One region of the Pseudomonas sp. RGM 3321 genome, then DNA from elsewhere that is predicted to be linked to it. Evidence: riboswitches for the same ligand, from Rfam matches in the RefSeq annotation. Region 1 holds a riboswitch; each other region holds the start of a gene.

Evidence for each region. A riboswitch is a leader RNA that binds a small molecule or an ion and turns the genes downstream of it on or off. The one in region 1 is predicted to bind cobalamin.
Region 2: linked by a shared signal. The riboswitch ahead of cobW (cobalamin biosynthesis protein CobW) and the one ahead of cobO (cob(I)yrinic acid a,c-diamide adenosyltransferase) in region 1 are both predicted to bind cobalamin.
Region 3: linked by a shared signal. The riboswitch ahead of RGM3321_RS06660 (ABC transporter substrate-binding protein) and the one ahead of cobO (cob(I)yrinic acid a,c-diamide adenosyltransferase) in region 1 are both predicted to bind cobalamin.

The regions. Positions count from the first base shown of each region.
Region 1 is NZ_JALHBH010000103.1:37,477-44,385, forward strand. Features, by position in the region: gene RGM3321_RS09755 (AI-2E family transporter) at 1-525, shown strand, start outside; gene hda (DnaA regulatory inactivator Hda) at 742-1,446, shown strand; gene RGM3321_RS09765 (NAD-dependent deacylase) at 1,440-2,204, shown strand; gene RGM3321_RS09770 (C40 family peptidase) at 2,280-3,008, shown strand; gene RGM3321_RS09775 (C40 family peptidase) at 3,099-3,644, shown strand; gene RGM3321_RS09780 (sorbosone dehydrogenase family protein) at 3,973-5,301, opposite strand; cobalamin riboswitch at 5,421-5,635, shown strand; gene cobO (cob(I)yrinic acid a,c-diamide adenosyltransferase) at 5,726-6,337, shown strand; gene RGM3321_RS09790 (cobyrinate a,c-diamide synthase) at 6,363-6,909, shown strand, end outside.
Region 2 is NZ_JALHBH010000114.1:96,416-103,324, forward strand. Features, by position in the region: gene cobN (cobaltochelatase subunit CobN) at 1-892, opposite strand, end outside; gene cobW (cobalamin biosynthesis protein CobW) at 897-1,961, opposite strand; cobalamin riboswitch at 2,076-2,299, opposite strand; cobalamin riboswitch at 2,358-2,572, shown strand; gene RGM3321_RS17775 (CbtB-domain containing protein) at 2,668-2,853, shown strand; gene RGM3321_RS17780 (CbtA family protein) at 2,864-3,571, shown strand; gene RGM3321_RS17785 (cobalamin biosynthesis protein) at 3,549-3,998, shown strand; gene cobM (precorrin-4 C(11)-methyltransferase) at 4,031-4,780, shown strand; gene RGM3321_RS17795 (indolepyruvate ferredoxin oxidoreductase family protein) at 4,865-6,909, opposite strand, start outside.
Region 3 is NZ_JALHBH010000097.1:25,525-32,433, forward strand. Features, by position in the region: gene RGM3321_RS06650 (ABC transporter ATP-binding protein) at 1-185, opposite strand, end outside; gene RGM3321_RS06655 (iron chelate uptake ABC transporter family permease subunit) at 182-1,204, opposite strand; gene RGM3321_RS06660 (ABC transporter substrate-binding protein) at 1,201-2,214, opposite strand; cobalamin riboswitch at 2,344-2,544, opposite strand; gene RGM3321_RS06665 (FadR/GntR family transcriptional regulator) at 2,563-3,279, opposite strand; gene RGM3321_RS06670 (FadR/GntR family transcriptional regulator) at 3,388-4,122, shown strand; gene RGM3321_RS06675 (oligogalacturonate-specific porin KdgM family protein) at 4,319-5,041, opposite strand; gene RGM3321_RS06680 (ABC transporter ATP-binding protein) at 5,177-5,941, opposite strand; gene RGM3321_RS06685 (ABC transporter ATP-binding protein) at 5,952-6,791, opposite strand; gene RGM3321_RS06690 (ABC transporter permease) at 6,841-6,909, opposite strand, start outside.

The sequences.
Region 1 (6,909 bases):
CCACGTCAGCGTGAAGGTCAAATCGTCAAGCTGGCGGGCGAGTGTCACGAGGTGCTGGGCGCGTTCATACGCGGGCAACTGCTGGTCATGGTCGGTCTCGGAGTGATCTACGCGGCCGGTCTGATGCTGGTCGGGCTGGAGCTGGGCCTGTTGATCGGAGTGATCGCCGGTCTGGCTGCCATCGTGCCTTATATGGGCTTTGTGATCGGCATTGGTTCGGCACTGGTCGCCGGGTTGTTCCAGTTTGGTGGTGACCTGTACCCGATGATGGGCATCGTTGCCGTATTCATGATCGGTCAGGCACTCGAAGGTATGGTGCTGACGCCATTACTGGTAGGGGATCGCATCGGTCTGCACCCGGTGGCGGTGATCTTTGCGATTCTGGCGGGTGGCGAGCTGTTCGGCTTCACCGGCATTCTGCTGGCGTTGCCGGTCGCTGCGGTGATCATGGTGCTGGTGCGGCACATGCATGACGTTTATAAAGACTCGGAAATCTATGCCGGTGCGGAAGATCCAGAGCTGTAGGCGTACGCACGCCTCTTCACTGCCCGGTGAAGAGGCTTGTCCAGGCAATGCATGCGTCACGTCAAAACGCCCTTTCTCGACCTGCGCTTTACGCACCCTGACGCAAACCTTTGATTTTGCTTGAGGTCTGTCGCATTGTGCGACCCGCTTCACGGGTATAAACTTTGCGCTCTTTACACAGAGGCCCTTGACGGTTTGCATGAGCCGTTAGTCAGCATGAAACCGATTCAGCTGCCCCTGAGTGTGCGTCTGCGTGATGACGCCACTTTCGTCAATTACTATCCAGGCGCCAATGCCGCTGCACTCGGCTATGTCGAGCGGCTGTGCGAAGCCGACGCTGGGTGGACGGAAAGCCTCATCTATCTGTGGGGCAAGGATGGAGTAGGGCGCACGCACCTGCTTCAGGCTGCGTGCCTGCGTTTCGAGCAACTGGGCGAGCCAGCGGTGTATCTGCCGCTTGCCGAAGTCATCGATGAAGGTATCGAGCTGTTCGACCATCTTGAACAGTACGAACTGGTGTGCCTGGATGACCTGCAAGCCATTGTCGGCAAGCCGGAGTGGGAAGAAGCCCTGTTTCACCTGTTCAACCGTTTGCGTGACAGCGGGCGTCGTCTGCTTATTGCAGCGTCCAAATCGCCCCGCGAACTGCCGGTCAAGCTCCCCGATCTGAAATCCCGTCTGACCATGGCCCTGGTATTCCAGATGCGTGGTCTTTCCGACGAAGACAAGCTGCGTGCGCTGCAACTGCGTGCGTCACGGCGCGGCCTGCACCTTACCGATGAGGTAGGCCATTTCATCCTGACGCGTGGTACACGCAGCATGAGCGCGCTGTTCGAATTGCTTGAGCGCCTTGATCAGGCGTCACTCCAGGAAAAGCGCAAGCTGACCATTCCCTTCCTTAAAGAGACGCTGGGGTGGTAGATCAGGCGCTGTTGATGCAAACGGCGGCAGCCTTGCGCCATGCACAACGGATTCTGGTGATCACCGGGGCAGGACTGTCGGCTGATTCGGGCTTGCCGACCTATCGCGGCGTTGGCGGGCTGTACAACGGCAAGACCGACGATGGCTTGCCTATCGAAATGGCCCTGTCCGGGCCGATGCTGCGCCGTGACCCCGAGCTGTGCTGGAAATATATTGCCGAGCTGGGCAAGGCCTGCCTGGGAGGTGAGCCCAACGTCGCGCATTACGCCATCGCGCAGTTGCAGCGCATCAAGCCCGAGTGCTGGGTGCTGACCCAGAATGTCGACGGCTATCATCGCGCCGCTGGCAGCCCGCCGGAGCGCCTGATCGAAATTCACGGGCAGCTCTCGCCACTGTTTTGCCAATCCTGCGGCGCTGAAGATCCGCAATTGAGTGAGCACTTGCAGCGTCCTTTGCCCCCTTTATGCCCGGCATGTAGTGGCGTTATGCGACCGCCCGTCGTTCTTTTTCAGGAAATGCTCCCTGAAAGGGCACTGGAAACACTGTATGAACAACTGGCTAAAGGCTATGACGCAGTCCTGAGTATTGGTACCACGGCAAGCTTCCCCTACATTCACGAACCGGTCATTCGCACCAGAGTTTCCGGGGGTTTTACGGCGGAAATCAATCCGCAGCCGACCGATCACAGCGCGCAGATGGACGTCTTTTTGCAATGCCGTGCAGCACATGTCATGGCGGAACTCATAAGTCACATCTAGTTCGATTGAATTTGCAAATCACCTTCATAAAAGGCATAGTCTCGCCATCTTAACTAGTCAGCCACGGTTGTGCCCATGCAGGTTGTTCGCTTTGCACCCCTCGTGCCTCTCGCACTCGTTACATTCCTCTTCGGTTGCTCGGCCAATATGCCGGTCGCACAGCAGGAACAGGTCCAGCCAGTTCCACGCTATCAGAGCGCAATCAATGCAAATGCCCAGTCCGCAGCCCGTCGCGCCGACGCGGCAGTCCTGCAGGACGAGCTCGCTACCGAAGACGAACTGTCCCAGTTCGCTGATAACAAGTCTTACCAACTGCCGGCCCTGGCCGACAGCATCCTGGAGCGTGGCAAGTCGCTGATCGGCACACGCTACAAGTTCGGCGGCACGTCGACTTCTTCGGGTTTCGATTGCAGCGGCTTCATCGGTTATCTGTTTCGCGAAGAGGCCGGCATGAGCCTGCCACGTTCCACGCGTGAAATGATCAACGTCAACGCACCTCTGGTGGCGCGCAACAAGCTTCAGCCGGGCGATGTGCTGTTCTTCAGTACTCGCGGTCGCGGTCAGGTCAGCCATGCAGCGATCTACGCCGGTAATCGGCAGTTCATCCACTCCAGCAGTCGCCGCAGCGGCGGTGTGCGCATCGACAGCCTCGATGACGCCTACTGGAGCAAGACCTTCATCGAGGCCAAGCGGCCTCTGGCGATGGCCCCGGGTACTGTTGCAGTAAAATCGACACCTGAAGTAACGCAGACAACGGCGATGACTTCGACTACAGTCAAGACCGCGCCCAAGCGGCGTAAATAAAATAGAACGCGCAGAACAAGACCTTCGGGTCTTTCTGCGTTTTTGAGCTTCTCGGCAGCGTAAGCCGCATCCGGATAGGTTGTTGTGGTTATGTCGATTGCGTTGCGCCTGATAGTCATCTCTGTTGCTGCGTTGCTGGGGGCTTGCGCCAGCGCGCCGCCACCGCCCAAAGCACCCCGGATCGTTCAGCGTCCGGTGGTCACTGCTCCCCCTCAGATTCTTTCTCCGGCTGCCGAAGACGTGCTGTTTCGTGCGTTGGGGCTGGTTGGCACGCCTTATCGCTGGGGCGGCAACACGCCTGACTCCGGTTTTGATTGCAGCGGTCTTATAGGTTATGTCTATCGTGATGCAGCGGGCATTTCCCTACCGCGTTCCACGCGCGAGATGATCGTGATGGGCGTGCCGAATATCCGTCGCGAGCAATTGCAGTCAGGGGATCTGGTGTTCTTCGCCACCTCGGGCGGCTCGCAGGTGTCCCACGCGGGCATCTACGTCGGCGAAGGCCGCTTCGTGCATGCGCCGGCCAGCGGCGGCACGGTCAAGCTCGACAGCCTCGACAAGCCTTACTGGCAGAAAGCCTATCTCAACGCCAAACGCGTGATTCAGCCGTCCAGCCTGGCGCAGAATCGGCCTTAAGCGCTTCGCGCTGATTGCTCTGCGCGCACTCAAGAGCGTCCAGAACTGCATGCCCACGCCCACGCGGAGCGCTCAACTTTACTTTAGATTCTGGCCGCAGGCCGTAGGAGCGAACTTGTTCGCGAAAGGGCTTGTATGATCGCCGAAAATGCATCTTCTGAAACACCGCCTTCGCGAACAAGTTCGCTCCTACGCCCTTCGGGCAGAACCCTGAAAGGCACGTATTCCGGGCTCTTCAGGACTTGTGTGTAACGCCGAGTGTTGGAGCGTAGGGAACGATGATCTCAACTATCGTGCAACGCTCTGCGTCAAACCTCTAGGCTCGGCGTTACTGAGCAGCCTTGGCGGATGTCACGCGCCAGATCTTGTTGCCGACGTCGTCGGCCACCAGCAATCCGCCGCGCTGGTCATTGACCACGCCAACCGGGCGACCCATGGCTTTTTCATCCTTGTTGAGGAAGCCGGTCAACACATCGACCGGGGTGCCGTTGGGTTTGCCGCCGCTGAATGGAATGAACACCACCTTGTAGCCGCTGTGCGGTTTGCGGTTCCAGGAGCCGTGCTGGCCAATGAACAAGCCTTCGTTGAACGGTGCAGCCAGTGTCTTGCCGTCGGCGAACACCAGGCCCAGCGAAGCGGTGTGCGGACCGACTGCGTAATCCGGGGCAATCGCCTTGGCGACCAGTGCCGGGTTCTGTGGCTTGACGCGCTCGTCGACGTGCTGGCCGTAATAGCTGTAGGGCCAGCCGTAGAAAGCGCCATCCTGCACCGAGGTCACGTAGTCAGGCACCAGGTCGCTGCCGATTTCATCTCGCTCGTTGACTGCCGTCCACAGTTTGCCGGTTTTGGGCTCCCAGTCCATGCCGTTGGGGTTGCGCAGGCCAGAGGCGAAAATGCGGTGGTTGCCGGTGGCAGCGTCCACTTCCCAGATGGCTGCACGACCTTCTTCCTTGTCCATGCCGTTCTCGGCCACGTTGCTGTTGGAGCCCACGGTTACGTACAGCTTGCTGCCATCCTTGCTGGCGATGACGTTCTTGGTCCAGTGGTGATTGAGCGTACCGCCCGGCAGGTCGACGACCTTGGTCGCTTGCGCGCTGATCGAGGTCTGGCCCGCTTCATAGGGGAAGCTGATCAGGCGGTCGGTGTCGGCGACATACAGCTTGTTGCCCACCAGGGTCATGCCAAACGGAGAATTGAGGTTTTGCAGGAAAACCGTGCGGGTCTCCGCGACGCCGTCCTTGTCCACGTCGCGCAGCAGAGTAATGCGGTTGGCGCTTGGCACGCCCGCACCGGCGCGGCCCATGACTTTTTCCATTACCCAGCCGCGAATACCCTTGGAATCATCCGGTTTGGCCGGCGAATTGGTTTCCGCCACCAGCACGTCGCCATTGGGTAATACATACAGCCAGCGCGGGTGGTCGAGGCCTTCAGCGAAGGCCGCCACCTGAGTGCCGGGTGCGGCCACCGGTTTGGCGCCTTTTTCCCAGCCGATGGCAGGGGCGATGTTGACGGTCGGGATGAGCGTCTTGTTGGGCTCCGGCAGTTTGGGCGAGGGGCCTGTTCCATCCGAGACTTGCAGGGTCGAAGACTCGCCGCAGGCAGCAAGGCCACCGGCAACCAGAAGCAACACTGCGTAGTGGGGTCTGAGTCTGAACATGGTGAATCTCCATAAACAAGGGCGTGGTCCGATAATTGATAGAGGCACCGCCAACCCGCTAGGTTCAATCACGTTCCGCGGCGACGGTGTCGATTGACGCTCCCAGCCCAACACTCTACCCTTCGCGGTTTGTTTCAGGTGCTCTGCAATCCTCGATTGGCAGGGTGAAACAGGGAAGCCGGTGTGGGTTGACAGATCCGATCCCGGCGCTGCCCCCGCAACGGTAAATGAGTCAAGGCTGTGCCTGACGCCACTGTGTTTCGACATGGGAAGGCGCGCAGCCGGGGTAACCCGCTCATGAGCCCGGAGACCGGCCTGAACCACTCAATGGCATCACGGAGGGTGGTGCTCTGTGCAGGGCGTTGCCGTGCTGTCCAGTGCTGTCCTTCCGTCTGTTGTCGACTGCCACGAGCGGAGAACCCGGATGAACGAATCCCCCGAACGCGACGAACGCCATCTGGCGCGCATGCTGCGCAAGAAAGCCGTGATGGACGAGCGCATTGCCAGCTCACCCAACGAGTGCGGCCTGCTGCTGGTCTTGACCGGCAACGGCAAGGGCAAGAGCAGCTCGGCATTCGGCATGCTTGCCAGGGCCATGGGCCACGACATGCAGTGCGGCGTGGTGCAGTTCATCAAGGGCCGCAACAGCACTGGCGAAGAAATGTTTTTCCGCCGTTTCCCCGAGCAGGTGCGCTATCACGTGATGGGCGAGGGCTTCACCTGGGAAACCCAGGATCGCCAGCGTGACATCGCCGCCGCTGAGGCCGCCTGGGCCGTGTCTCAGGAAATGCTTCGCGATCCGGCCATTGGTCTGGTGGTGCTCGACGAACTGAACATCGCTCTCAAACATGGCTACCTCGACCTTGAACAGGTGCTGAGTGATTTGCAGGCCCGCCCGCCGATGCAGCATGTGCTGGTGACCGGCCGCGGTGCCAAACCCGAATTGATCGACCTGGCTGATACGGTTTCCGAGATCGGCGTGGTCAAGCACGCGTTTCAGGCCGGTATTCGTGCGCAGAAAGGTATCGAGCTGTGAACCCTTCATTATTGAGCGCATCGCAATGAGAGCCCCGCGTGATTGTCCGGCGGTATTGATCGCTGCGCCTGCCTCCGGGCAAGGCAAAACCACGGTGACCGCTGCACTGGCGCGTTTGCACCGCAATCAAGGGCGCAGAGTCCGAGTGTTCAAGTGCGGCCCGGATTTTCTCGACCCGATGATTCTCGAGCGGGCCAGCGGCGCACCGGTCTACCAGCTGGACATGTGGATGGTTGGTGCCGACGAAAGCCGTCGCCTGTTGTGGGAAGCCGCAGATGAGGCAGACCTGATCCTGATCGAAGGCGTCATGGGGCTGTTCGACGGTACACCGTCCAGCGCTGATCTGGCCCGCCACTTTGGCGTACCGGTGTTGGGGGTGATCGACGGCACGGCGATGGCGCAGACGTTTGGCGCGCTGGCGCTCGGGCTGGCGCGTTATCAGCCTGATCTACCGTTTGCCGGCGTGCTGGCCAACCGGGTTGGCACGGTACGACACGCGCAGTTGCTGGAAAACAGCCTGACCGAGGGCCTGCGCTGGTATGGCGCACTGTCCCGGGAAGTCGGTTTCGAAT
Region 2 (6,909 bases), on a different contig from region 1:
GTTCGTTGTCCTGCGCGCAGATCGCCTGAATGACCGGCACGTTGCGCCGAAACGGGCGCAGATGCGGCGCTTCCGGGCTCGACTGGGCAAAGCCGGTGGTGTTGAGGATCAGTTCGGTTTCAGCCTCGTCCAGCCAGTCCTCTACCTGAGTGAAACAGCCCGGCTCCTTGAGGCTGGCCACGGCTATGGGCAGCGGGTTGATGCCCATAGCCTGTAAGCGCACACAGAACTCGTCGATAAAACCGGTATTGGCGGCCTGCAAGTGCGAGCGATAGAACAGCAGCGCCGCAACGGGCTGCCCCGCAACCCAGTCGGCTTGCCAATCGGTGAGCTGCGCGCTTGCCAGTCGAGGGTGGTAAATGGCTGTACGTGGCAACGGTTGGGGCTCGGTCCAGGAATAGTCCCGGTCCAGCCAACGACTGGCCATGCAACGATACATTTCCAGCGCATTCTGCAAGCCGCCCTGACGCAGAAACTGCCAGAGCCGGTCGCGTTCTGCGGCAGGCACCGTGCTCAGATCGCTCAGCTCAGGATCGGGACGATCATCACCGGGCACCAGAATGACCTGAACCCCGCGTGCCGCGAGCTCCATCAGCCGCTCGACGCCGTAACGCCAGTAACCGATGCCGCCGTGCAGGGAAATCAGAATGACCTTTGCGTGACGCAGCACCTCATCGACATACAAGTCGACAGAGGCGTGATTCTGTACCTGCATCGGGTTGGCCAGACGCAGGCTCGGGTAGTCGTCAGGAAGCTGGCGGGCAGCTTCGGCCAGCAGCGCCAGGCTGGAGTCTCCGCTACAGAGAATTACCAGCTCGGCCGGGGTCTGGCCCAGATCGGCAATGCTGTCGTCGGGTACGAAACCGCCGGGCTGGGTTCTCAGTAAATGCATGGGGTTAGCCAACAACCGCAGCGTTGAGCTGCGCTTGCAGGGCCACGGCGTCCAGCTCCTGACCAATCAGCACCAGATGCGTGGCACGCTCTTCATCGGCGCGCCAGGCGCGGTCGAAGTGTTTGTCGAAACGCGTGCCCACACCCTGGATCAGCAGGCGCATCGGCTTGCCGGGAATGGCCGCGAAGCCCTTCACCCGCAGAATGCCGTGCTGCACGACCAGTTGATTCAGTGCGTCGAGCAGCACCTTTTCATCGGCCTGAGGCAATTTCAGGGAAATCGAATCGAAAGCATCGTGATCGTGGTCATCATGATCGTCATCGTCGTGATGATCATGATGGGTCTTGCGACCATCGATGTGCAGCTCGGACTCGGCGCCAACACCCAGCAGTACGCTGATCGGCAGACGACCGCTGCTGGCTTCAATCACCTTGACGGCTGGCGGCAGTTCTTCGGCAACTTCGGCACGCACCGCTGCCAGACCTTCGGCGTCGATCATGTCGGCCTTGTTAAGGATCACCAGATCGGCGCTGGCCAGTTGATCAGCGAACAGCTCGTGCAAAGGCGATTCATGGTCCAGATTCGGGTCGAGTTTGCGCTGCGCATCGACCTGATCCGGGAACGCAGCAAACGTACCGGCCAGTACTGCCGGGCTGTCGACGACAGTGATCACCGCATCGACTGTGCAGGCGTTGCGAATTTCCGGCCACTGAAAAGCCTGAACCAGCGGCTTGGGCAATGCCAGCCCGGAGGTTTCGATCAGGATGTGGTCCAGGTCGCCACGACGAGCGACCAGCTCGCGCATGACCGGAAAGAATTCTTCCTGCACCGTGCAGCACAGGCAACCGTTGGCCAACTCATATACCCGGCCGTTGGCCTCTTCTTCGGTGCAACCGATGGTGCACTGCTTGAGGATTTCTCCGTCGATGCCCAGCTCACCGAATTCATTGACGATGACCGCGATGCGCCGCCCTTCGGCGTTGTCGAGCATATGTCGCAATAGGGTGGTTTTGCCCGAGCCGAGGAAGCCGGTGACGATGGTGACGGGAAGCTTGGCCAGTGTTTTCATCAGGTGCCCTTTGGCAATGCGGCGGGCAAACAGGACGAGAACCGCGTGTCTGGCACACGGATCGGATCGCCACCGGATCACCCCGCCCGGTTGTAGTGATAATTCGCAGGCCTTTTGGTCAGCCCGGTTCGAGGCAGGTCTCCTGGCTCACGGCGGCATGTGGCAGGCAATGAATACCATGCCGACACGCATTCATTGCGCCTTCCCGCCGCAGCAGTGGCTGTGCAATGAACCTCACCGTTTACAGTTGCGGGGGCAGCTGCGGCGTGTACCGCATTCCCGTCTTAGCTCCATGTGTAACGCTTTACGCATGGAGAACCTCGAACCGGCAAGGCTACGCAGTGACCGCAGACAGGTCAATCGTTCAGATTGACGATCCCCCGCTGCCCATGCTCTCCTGTACGCCTTGTTTCGGGTGCCCCTCACGGGGTGAAACGGGAAACCGGTGCGCTCACGCTGTCGAGCAAGTCCGGTGCTGCCCCCGCAACGGTAAGCGAGAGAAGGTCTGATCCACTGTGCCACGGCATGGGAAGGTGACCTTGCAGGCCTTGAACGTACGACGTTTGAGCCCCTCGCGAGCCCGGAGACCGGCCCGACATCGTTGCAATGACAAACCCGCGGTGGGCGGGCGCAGTTGAAACCTCTGGCGTCTGCCGGCAGGTTCCTTCGCGCGTGGCCCGCTTGCCAATCATCAAGAGGGATCGCCATGTCAACCATCAGCAGCAGCCACGCCGCCGCCGCCAGCTCCACCCGCACTCAACGCCTGACAGCCGCCATCAGCGCTGCGCTGCTGGGTGCCTGTCTGGTGTACTTCGCCGGTTTCTCGCACATCGCGGCCGTACACAACGCCGCACACGATACCCGTCACAGCGCTGCCTTTCCTTGCCATTAAGGACTCCACAATGTTCAAGCGAATCGCACAAACTGCCGGGTTCACGGGCCTGCTTGCGGCCCTGTTGCTGACCGTGCTGCAAAGCTTCTGGGTGGTGCCACTGATCCAGCAGGCCGAAACCTACGAGAACGCATCTGCCGAACAGGTCCATGAACATGCAGACGGCGCGGCTGCCGAGCACAGTCATGCGCATGACGAAGCTGCCTGGGAACCTGAAAACGGCTGGCAACGTGTGCTGTCCACCACGGGCGGCAATCTGGTGGTCGCGGTAGGCTTCGCCCTGATGCTTGCCGGGCTTTACACCCTGCGCGCGCCGGGCCGCACGGTGCAAGGCGTATGGTGGGGGCTGGCCGGTTTCGCGGTTTTTGTGCTGGCACCCACGCTTGGCCTGCCACCTGAATTGCCAGGCACCGCTGCCGCCGAACTGAGTCAGCGTCAGGCCTGGTGGATAGGTACGGCCGCATCGACTGCCGCCGGGCTGGCCTTGCTGGTGTTTGGTCAGAACTGGCTGCTCAAAGTGCTGGGCGTGGCGATTCTGGTCGTTCCTCACGTTATCGGCGCACCACAGCCGCTGGTCCATGAGAGCCTGGCACCCGAAGCTCTGGAATCGCAATTCATGCTTGCCTCGCTGCTAACCAACGCGCTGTTCTGGGTCGCGATGGGGCTGATCAGTGCCTGGCTGTTCCGCAGAAACGATGCCGACCTGCACCAGGCCTGATTCTCCGACCGTTCAGCCCGGCTCGTCACTGGTGGCCGGGCTGGGCTGTCGGCGCGGTTGCTCTGCAGCGACGTTGCGCGAGCTGATCGAGAACAGCCTTCGCGTGATCGACCTGGAGATTGCCAGCGTCACTGCGCTGGCATGTATCGATCTGAAAGACCAGGAACCGGGCCTGCTTGAACTGGCCGGGCAACTGGCAGTGCCGCTGGTGTTCTTCAACGCAGCGCAACTGGTCGCGTGGGAGCTGTACCTCACCCATCGTTCTGCGCAGGTCTTCCAGACTACGGGCTGTCACGGTGTCGCCGAAGGTTCGGCACTGGCGCTGGCCGCGCAACTGGGAGACGGCACCGCCACCCTGCTGATCGAAAGGCAGAAAAGCGCCCACGCCACATTTGCCTTGGCAATAAGTCCTGCACACAGCGGATAATCTCTCCGCGCTCATCCATTCCGGAGAATTCATTGACTGTCTATTTCATCGGTGCCGGCCCTGGCGATCCCGAGCTGATCACCGTCAAGGGGCAACGCCTGATTCGCACATGCCCGGTCATTATCTATGCAGGCTCACTGGTGCCGCTCGCAGTGCTGGAGGGTCATCAGGCCGTGCAGGTGACCAACAGCGCCGAGCTGCATCTGGAGCAGATCATCGAACTGATAAAGGCCGCGCATGCGCAGGGCCTGGACGTTGCTCGCGTGCATTCCGGCGACCCTGGCCTGTATGGCGCCATCGGCGAGCAGATCCGCCATCTGCGGGAACTGAATATTCCATTCGAAATCATTCCCGGCGTCACCGCGACCGCTGCCTGCGCTGCGCTGCTGGGCGTCGAGCTGACCCTGCCGGATGTTTCGCAAAGCGTGATTCTGACTCGCTATGCCGACAAGACCTCAATGCCCAGCGGCGAGGAACTGGCCAGTCTGGCCAGCCACCGGGCAACCATGGCGATTCATCTGGGGGTGAACAACCTGCAGCGGATTGTCGACGAGCTTGTTCCGCATTACGGAGCCGATTGCCCGATTGCCGTGGTGCACCGTGCCAGTTGGCCAGATCAGGACTGGGCAGTTGGCACACTGGCGGATATTCACGACAAAGTGCAGTGCAAAGGCTTTCGCCGCACTGCATTGATTCTGGTCGGACGTGTGCTTGCCGCTGACACGTTCAGCGAGTCATCGCTGTACCGCGCCAGGCATGCACACCTGTTCAGACCGAGCTGATATTGGCGAAGGCGGTACTCCGGGCGCAGAACACAGCAGATCTGCCCCGGTCGCTGCGATCAGGAGATGCGAAGTATCTCCCCGTCAGGCAGCTGCCTCGTACAACTTCGGTGCAACCACCTCGCCGCTTTCCAGACTCTTGCGCAGAATGTCGGCCTGCAATGCAGCCGCTTTCATGGTGCTCTCCTTGATATAGCCATAGCCACGAATTCGCTCCGGCAGACGTGCCAGGCTCAAAGCGGTATGGCGGTTCTGCGCTTGCAGGTGCTGAAGAATCAGCTCGATGTCACGCACGTAACCTTCAATCAACTCCTTCTCCTGTTTGCGCTCAAGGCTGTGGCCAAACGGATCGAGCGCTGTGCCACGGAGGAATTTGAACTTCGCCAGCAGGTTGAAGGCGCGCAGCATCCAGGGGCCGAAACTGCGTTTGCGCGGCAGGCCGTTGTGCGGATCGCGTTTTGCCAGCCATGACGGTGCCAAGTGGAATTCCAGTCGATAATCGCCTTCGAACTGCGCTTCCAGCTGGCGGGTGAACTCGCCGTTGCTGTACAGCCGCGCTACTTCGTACTCGTCCTTATAGGCCAGCAATTTGAAGTAGTTGAACGCAACCGCCTCAGAGAGCATCGGCTGCTGACCGGGGAACGCCCGTGATTCGGTATCGCGCACACGTTGCACCAGCTCCACATAGCGCTTGGCATAGGCGCCACTCTGATACGCCTTCAAGGTTTCGACATTGCTCTGAATACGCTGATCAAGGTCCATTGGCTGCGGCTCGCTGACCTTCTGCTGCGGATTGACGAAGGCTTCGACCGCCGCAGGATCATGGGCGGTACGACGACCCCAGAGAAACGCCTGCTGATTGAGATTGACCGCCACCCCGTTGAGTTCGATCGCCTTTTCGATGGCGGCCGAGGTCAACGGAATCAGGCCCAGCTGAAACGCGTAACCGAGCATGAACAGGTTACTGGCGATGCTGTCACCCATCAGCCGGGTGGCCAGCGATGTGGCTTCGACAAAGTGGGTCTTCGCAGCGCCCACCGCCTCGATGATGGTCTGCTTCATGGCCTCGGCCGGAAATACGGCATCCGGGTTGCGCGTGAACTCGGCGGTCGGCGTTTGCTGGCTGTTGACCACTGCGTGGGAAATCTTGCTGTCGAGCTTGGCGATTGCATCCGGACCGGCAGCCACCAGTAAGTCACAGCCGAGCAGCAGGTGCGCCTCGCCGGCTGCGATACGCACCGCGAACAAGTCCTGTTGGCGCGCTGCAATACGGATATGGCTGACCACCGGGCCGAATTTCTGTGCCAAACCGGCCTGATCCAGCACGCTGCAGCCCTTGCCTTCCAGATTAGCGGCATAACCCAGCATTGCACCGACGGTGGTCACGCCTGTGCCGCCAACCCCCGGCAACAGAATATTGAACGGCCGCTCCAGCGACGGCAGTGCAGGTTCAGGCAAGCGAGCGAACGCCTCGACCTGCTTGGGCACCGCAGGCTTGCGCAGCTTGCCGCCATGCACCGTGACGAAGCTTGGGCAGAAACCTTCGACGCAGCTGAAATCCTTGTTGCAGGCGCTCTGATCGATTTCGCGCTTGCGGCCCTGCGCCGTTTCCTTGGGCAGCACGGACAGGCAACCGGATTTGACCCCGCAGTCGCCGCAGCCCTCACATACGGCCGGGTTGATCAACGCACGCTTTTCCAGATCCGGCATGGTGCCGCGTTTGCGGCGGCGACGCTTTTCAGTCGCACAGGTCTGGTCGTAGATGATCACCGACACACCTTTGAACTCACGCAGCTCGCGCTGCACGCTGTCCAGATCACGCCGATGATGGAAGGTGGTAATCGGCGCGAAATCCTGCCGGCTCGGGTACTTGTCCGGCTCGTCGGAGACCAGTGCGATGCGCTGCACGCCCTCGTTGAACACCTGGCGGCTCAGTTGATCGACGCGCAACACGCCGTCGATTGGCTGGCCACCGGTCATGGCAACGGCATCGTTGTAGAGGATCTTGTAGGTGATATTGACCTTGGAGGCCACGGCTGCACGCAGCGCCAGATGCCCGGAATGAAAGTAAGTACCGTCGCCCAGATTCTGGAAGACGTGAGGTGTTTCGGTGAACGGTGCCTGACCGA
Region 3 (6,909 bases), on a different contig from region 1:
TGAATACCGGCCAATAGTTTCAGCAGGGTGGATTTGCCCGACCCGTTAGGGCCGACCACGGCCAGCGTTTCTCCCGCTGCAATGCTCAGGTCGACCTCGCGCAGCAGCGCAGTACCGCGTACCGAATAACCCAGACCGGAGCAACCGAGCACCGCTGCGTTGACCTGCTGAGGAAACGCGTTCATCGAGTGCTATTGCCCCGGATAAGTATCAAAGCGAAGACCGGTGCGCCGATCAGGGCGGTAATGACGCCAATCGGCAGCGCCTGCCCCTTGATCAGCGTGCGCGAGAGGATGTCGGCAGCGATCAGGAACAGTGCGCCGCTCAATGCACTCAACGGCACCAGCCGTGCGTGGCGCACACCGACCAGCATACGCACCGCGTGCGGGATCACCAGCCCGACAAAACCGATGGAGCCAACGATCGACACCATCACTGCGGTGACCAGGGCTGCGGTCGCGATCAGGATGATCTGCACGCGCCGTACGGCAATCCCCAGTGACGCCGCCGAGTCGCTGCCGAAGGTGAACGCGTCCAGCGCTCGCCGGTGCCAGAGGCACACCAGCAGACCGACCAGCACCGTCGGCACTGCCAGCCAGACAGAGTGCCAGCGCACACCGCTGAGATTGCCCAGCAACCAGAACATGATGCCGCGTGCCTGCTCCGAGCTTGCGGATTTGGTGATCAGAAATGATGTCAGGGCATTGAACAGCTGTGAACCGGCGATCCCGGCCAGAATGATCTGCCCGGCTGCAGTGGTGCCTCGCGACGAGTGCGCTAGCAGAGCGACCAGCGAAAACGCCGCCACGGCGCCGACAAAAGCGCCTGCCGACATCGAAATGGCCCCTGCACCAAAGCCCAGAATGGCGACCAGCACCGCGCCGGTCGAGGCCCCGGCGGAAATTCCCAGCAGATACGGGTCTGCCAGCGGATTGCGCAACAAGGATTGCAGCACCACGCCACAGATCGCCAGCCCGGCCCCGCAGGCTGCCGCGACAATCGCGCGGGTCAGCCGGTAGTTCCAGACAATGCCCTCATCGATAGGGTCGAGCACGTAGCTGGCTGCCCAGAGTTTGTTGGCCAGCACCTGAAAAACCACCGGCAGGCTGATCGAGGTTTCGCCAATCGCCGCACCGATCATGATCGCCAGTACCAGCACTGCCGAGACCCAGAGCACATGGCCCAACGCTACTGGTAATCTCATTGTGCCGCGTTGAAACGGTTGGCGGCGTCAGCCAGTTCCTCGAACCCGGTGAACAGGCGCAGACCGGCCTGCATGCCCTCGGCGTCGATGATCACGATCCGCTCATGCTTGACTGCGTCCATGTTGCGCGTCACCGGATCGCTCTTGAGAAATTCGATTTTCTTCAGGTAGTCGTCGGCCGGGAAGCGGCGGCGGTCCATGCGCGCAATCACCAGAATGCTTGGGTTGGCCTTGGCAATGCTTTCCCAGCCCACGGTCGGCCATTCCTCGTCGGACTGGACGATATTGCGCATGCCCAGGCTGTTGAGCATGAAATCCGGGATGCCTTTGCGGCCTGCCACGAAAGGATCGCTGGCAAGATCCGAACTGGAAAACCAGAACAGCGCCGAGACGTCGTTCGCCTTGTTCTGTTTGACATTGGCAATCGCGGCGCTCAGGCGGGCCTTGAGGTCGGCGACCAGCGTGTCACCGCGGTCCTGTACATCGAAAATCTGCGCCAGTTGCTCGATGCTCTTGTAGATGGTTTCGATGCGGAACGGCTCCAGGCGTGTGCCGTCGGCACCGACCAGATTGTTTTTGCCTTCGCAATCGGACGGCAGAATGTAAGTGGGTATTTTCAGGTCATGGAACTGTTCGCGTGTGCCGACCACGCCCTGTTTGCCAACCATCCACTCCAGCTGCACCGTCACCAGTTCCGGACGTTTGCCGATCACCGCCTCAAAGCTTGGGTCGTTGTCGGCCAGACGTTCTACCTTGTCGTTCTGCGCCTTGAAGCGTGGCAAAACGTTGTTGAACCACAGCGACGTGCCCACCAGCCGGTCGCCCAGGCCCAGTTCGTAGAGTATTTCAGTACCGGCCTGACCAATGGTCACTGCCTTGGTCGGTGCATACGCGAACGTCAGGGTCGAACCACAGTTTTCAAGGGTCAGCGGATACTGAGTGGGGGCGGCGAGGGTTATGGTGGACAGCGTCAGGCTGGCGGCAAGTGCGGCAAGGCGGGGCAGCGACATGAAATGCGGTCTCCGTTGGAACAGGTGCCAAGGCGCAATGCACATCAGGAAACACATCCCCGGCAAGTGACCGGGCACAACGGAAAATGCCGCCGCGTGCGGATGTCCTTCCCGGACACCCCGCCGGTTAGTGGGTTGAAGCAGGTCGGCAGGTCTCCTGACTGGCATGTCATCGCCGGGCTCCGGCCTTCCCGGAGCTGAATCCAGTGGCAGTCATGGAGCAGGCTCGATGCCTACAGTTGCGGGGGCAGTTTCGTTTTGGCCTTGTGCAGACAAAGCGTACGAATTCCCTGTTAGTTCCTCTCGGAAACCGACGGGCGGCATGGTAAACGATAAGCGTTTTAGTGGCTAATCCTTTGCGCGCAGGCGCAGCAGACTGTTGATCAGATGCAGGCGCATCGCGGCTCGGGCGGCATCACGGTCCTGATGGACAATGGCGTCAAAGATGGTCTCCTGTTCACGTTGCTGGATGCCCGGATCGTCCTCTGCGTGCAACGACGCGATATTGCCAAAGCCGCTGCGGGTACGAGGCAGGATGCTGCTGCCGAGCTGGCTCATCACATCGGTAAAAAAGCTGTTGGCGGTACACAGTGATATCTGCCGGTGAAACTCGAAATCGGCCTTCATGGTGTCGTGTCCCAGGCGCGCGCAGCGATGCAACTCATCGAGTGCCTGACGGATGGCATCCAGTTGCTCGGGCGTGCGGCGTAGAGCAGCGAGCGCGGCAGATTCCGGCTCGATGCTCAGGCGCAGCTCGATGATGGATACCGCGTCTGCGGGTGTACCGATTGGCGGTTCAACCTGCTGGAAATTACCTGGCTGCGCTGCATCGACCACGAAGGTGCCGATGCCATGCCGGGTTTCGACCAGACCTTCGGCTTGCAGACGCGACATCGCTTCACGAACCACGGTGCGGCTGACCCCGGTTTCACGGATGATCACCTGTTCGGTAGGAAGCTTTTCACCGCTCTGGATCTCGCCTTCGCGAATTCTGCGCGAAAACTCGGCGACCAGTTGCTGGGTTAGGCTGGAGCGACGGCCTTTTGATGCGGAAGGTTGTTCCATGGCGGGTGATCAGGTCCGTGTCGGGTGGCTGAGTATAACCGTACTCAAGGCGTGTTTTGTGTGGGGATCGCAGCCTATACTCGCGTATCGGACAGAACTGAGGCTGCAATGTCGGACAACGCACTTTCCTCGCAAAAGAACCATCGACGCCTGGCAGAAACCCTGGTCGACCGCTTCGCCCAGCGCATGCGAGACGGTGTGCTGGTGCGCGGCGAGAAACTGCCTTCCGAGATCCACATCATGGAAGCCGAGGGTGTCAGCCGCACGGTGGTGCGCGATGCGCTGTCGCGGATGCAGGCCGCGGGGCTGGTGGAAACCCGGCATGGCGTCGGCACCTTTGTTCTCGATATGCCACCGCCTGAAGGTTTTTCGGTAGGGCCTGCGACCATCGCCACCTTGTCCGATGTGCTGAACCTGCTGGAGTTTCGCTTGAGCCTGGAAGTCGAGGCGGCAGGGCTGGCTGCGCAACGACGCAGCCCTGAAGCGTTGCTTGAGCTCAAGCGGGCGTTCGATGCGCTGCTCGAAGGTCCGCAGAAATCCGGAACCACCATCAATGCCGATTTTCAATTTCACCTCAAGATCGCCAAGGCGTCAGGCAATGCGTACCTGATCGATATCATGAAGCATCTGGGCACCAAGCTGATTCCCCGCACGCGGATGAACTCGGCCTACACAGGGCAGAGCGATCGCAACGCCTACCTGACCGGAATCAACACCGAACACCGGCAAATCTACAACGCCATCGCCGAAGGCAACGTCGACGCAGCGCGCTCGGCGATGTATCTGCACCTCAACGGCAGCCGCATGCGCCTGCGCCGCACTCAGGCGCTGTACAGCGACTGAGCGATTGCGGAGTTTCTGCCAGACACCTCTCGTTCCTCACGCTCCAGCGTAGGAATGCCTTGGATGACGCTCCGCGTCACAAACCTGCGCTGCACCACATGCTCGAAAGAGGACGCAGAGCGTCCAGAACGGCATGCGACGCGGAGCGTCGGCACGATAGTGAGATTATCGTTCATCATGCTCCAGTGGGGATGCGCTACAGGAAGTTGTACTGCACGCCCACGCGCAATCTCAGCTGGCGCTTGTCATCTTCGGAATCCACCTTGATGTCGCCGACTTCAAAGAACGGCACCCAGTGCTTGTCCCATTTGTATTTGAAGGCCGCGTTCTGTTCGTAGTCGGTCTTGCCGTTGTCGTAGCGGATGTAATCGGCGTCGAAGTAGGTGAACTGATACTCGTACGCCCAGGGGCCTTTGCTGGCGTAGTTGACCCAGACGTCGTAACGATTGATCGACTGATCATCCATCTGGTTGTCAGGCATTTCATGGTTGACCTTGTCCCTGTCCAGCTTGATCGAGTCGTAGCGGTAACGGCCTGACACGCTCAACTGATCGTTTACTTTGTAACCCAGTTTCAGGCCCATTTTATAGGCCGTCGATTTCTCGATGCTTTCCAGCGCAAACGAAGGCGTCAGCAGCCATTTGTCGTCGAGCCGGTATTGATAGCTGACAGTCAATTCGTGGCCGTTGCCGACGGTGTTGTCGAACGCTACGTCCTGGCGGTCGCCTGCGGTCTTGTATTTGAGCTCGCCTTCGAAGCCCCAGCCGCTGTCCAGCCGGCTGCCGAATTTGACCCGGTCAGCATGCATGCGGGTGCTTTCTGCATATTGGTGACGGTAGTTGATGTACGCGCTGTCGGCATGCGCCCAGGCGCCGGGGAACAGAGCAGTCAGAGAGATCAGTGCGAGTGATTTTTTCATTTTTTTATTCTTGTTTGATGGCTGTTTTGGGTGTGTTGAGGCAAATCGCAGGCAGCCGGATCCCTTGGCCGAGAGGGCCGGGGATCACAGTGTCGGCAGGGTTACGGGTTCAGCGGTCGTGAGCCCGGCGGCGGGTCATCCCGTCGGACGCAGGTCCATGTCGCGGCTGGCCTGAATCAGCAGTCGCGAATACTCGTGCCGAGCCTGGTTGTTGATCAACTGGCTGCTGTCGAGGGTTTCCAGCACCTGGCCTTGCTGCATGACCGCAACCCGGTCACACAAGTGCGCCACTACGCCGAGGTCGTGGGTCACCATGAGGTAAGTCAGGCCTTGCTGATGACGCAAGTCGGCCAGCAGGTTGAGAATTTCGGCCTGCACTGAAACGTCCAGTGCCGAGGTGGGTTCGTCGAGCAGCAGCACACGTGGTTCTAGAATCAGCGCCCTTGCAATAGCGACACGCTGGCGCTGGCCGCCGGACAGCTGATGCGGGTAACGGAAACGAAAGCTCTCGTTGAGGCCGACCTTGTTCAGCACTTCACAGACGCGACGGTCACGGTCACCGATCCGGTGAATGCTCAATGGCTCCTTGAGTGCCGCGTCGATGGTGTGGCGCGGGTGCAGTGAGGCATAGGGGTCCTGAAACACCATCTGCACGGTGCGGTAGTGACTGGCATCGAGCTTGCATTGTACGGTCTGGCCGGCCACGCTCAGTGCGCCGCTCCAGTGATGATATTGTCCTGCCAGGCAGCGCAGTACGGTGGTCTTGCCCGAGCCGGACTCGCCGACCAGGCCGAACGACTGGCCTCGCTCGACCTGCAGGTTGACGTCACGCAGCACCTGATTCAGCGCTGGGCCAGCGCCGAAGCTCAGGTTCAGTGAATCGACTGTGATCATTGCCATGGGAGCATTCTCAGTGAGTGAGCCAAAGGGGATCGCGTTGCAGAACCGGCAGGCTGGCACGCGGGTGATCCAGGCTGGGCAGGGCGGCCAACAGGCCTCGAGTGTAGGGATGACGCGCCTGATCCAGCTCGCTGGCGTTAAGCGATTCCACCACCCGCCCGGCGTACATCACCAGCACCCGGTCGCAAAAGTGACGGACCATGTTCAGGTCGTGGCTGATAAAGATAAGGCCCAGATCGCGCTCGCTGACCAGCTCTTCCAGCACGTTGAGCACCTGACGGCGCACCGACACATCCAGTGCGGAAGTCGGCTCGTCGGCGATGATCACTTGCGGGTCGGTGATCACCATCATCGCGATCATGATCCGCTGGCCCATACCGCCCGAAACTTCATGGGGATACAGTTCGTAGACTCGCGCCGGTTCGCGGATGTGCACCTTGGCGAGCATGTCCAGCGTGCGTTCGCGGGCCTCCTTTTTCGAGACCCTGTGATGTGCCAGATAGGCTTCGGCGATCTGTTCGCCTACCTTGATCACCGGGTTCAGCGAGTATTTCGGGTCCTGCATGATCATCGACATGCGCCGCCCGCGAATGCTCTGCATCTGTTTTTCGCTGCATTCAAGTAAATCGATATCGCCGAAACGCAGGGTTTTCGCCGTGACCCTGGCCGTTGCCGGATGCAGACGCAGCAGGCTGCGACCGACCGTGGACTTGCCCGATCCCGATTCGCCAACAATCGCCAGCTTTTCCCGTCCAAGGCTGAATGACACGTCGCGAACGGCTGCCGTGACCTTACCCGCATGACTGAACTCGACGCGTAAATCTTCTACTGCAAGCTTTATCTGTGGCATGGCTGTGTGTGACATGGTGTTAGCCCCTTTTATTATTGTTCGATGCGTGTCATTCGCTGCGTGGGTCAAGTACATCGCGCAATCCGTCGCCCAACAGGTTGAACGCCAGACTGACCAG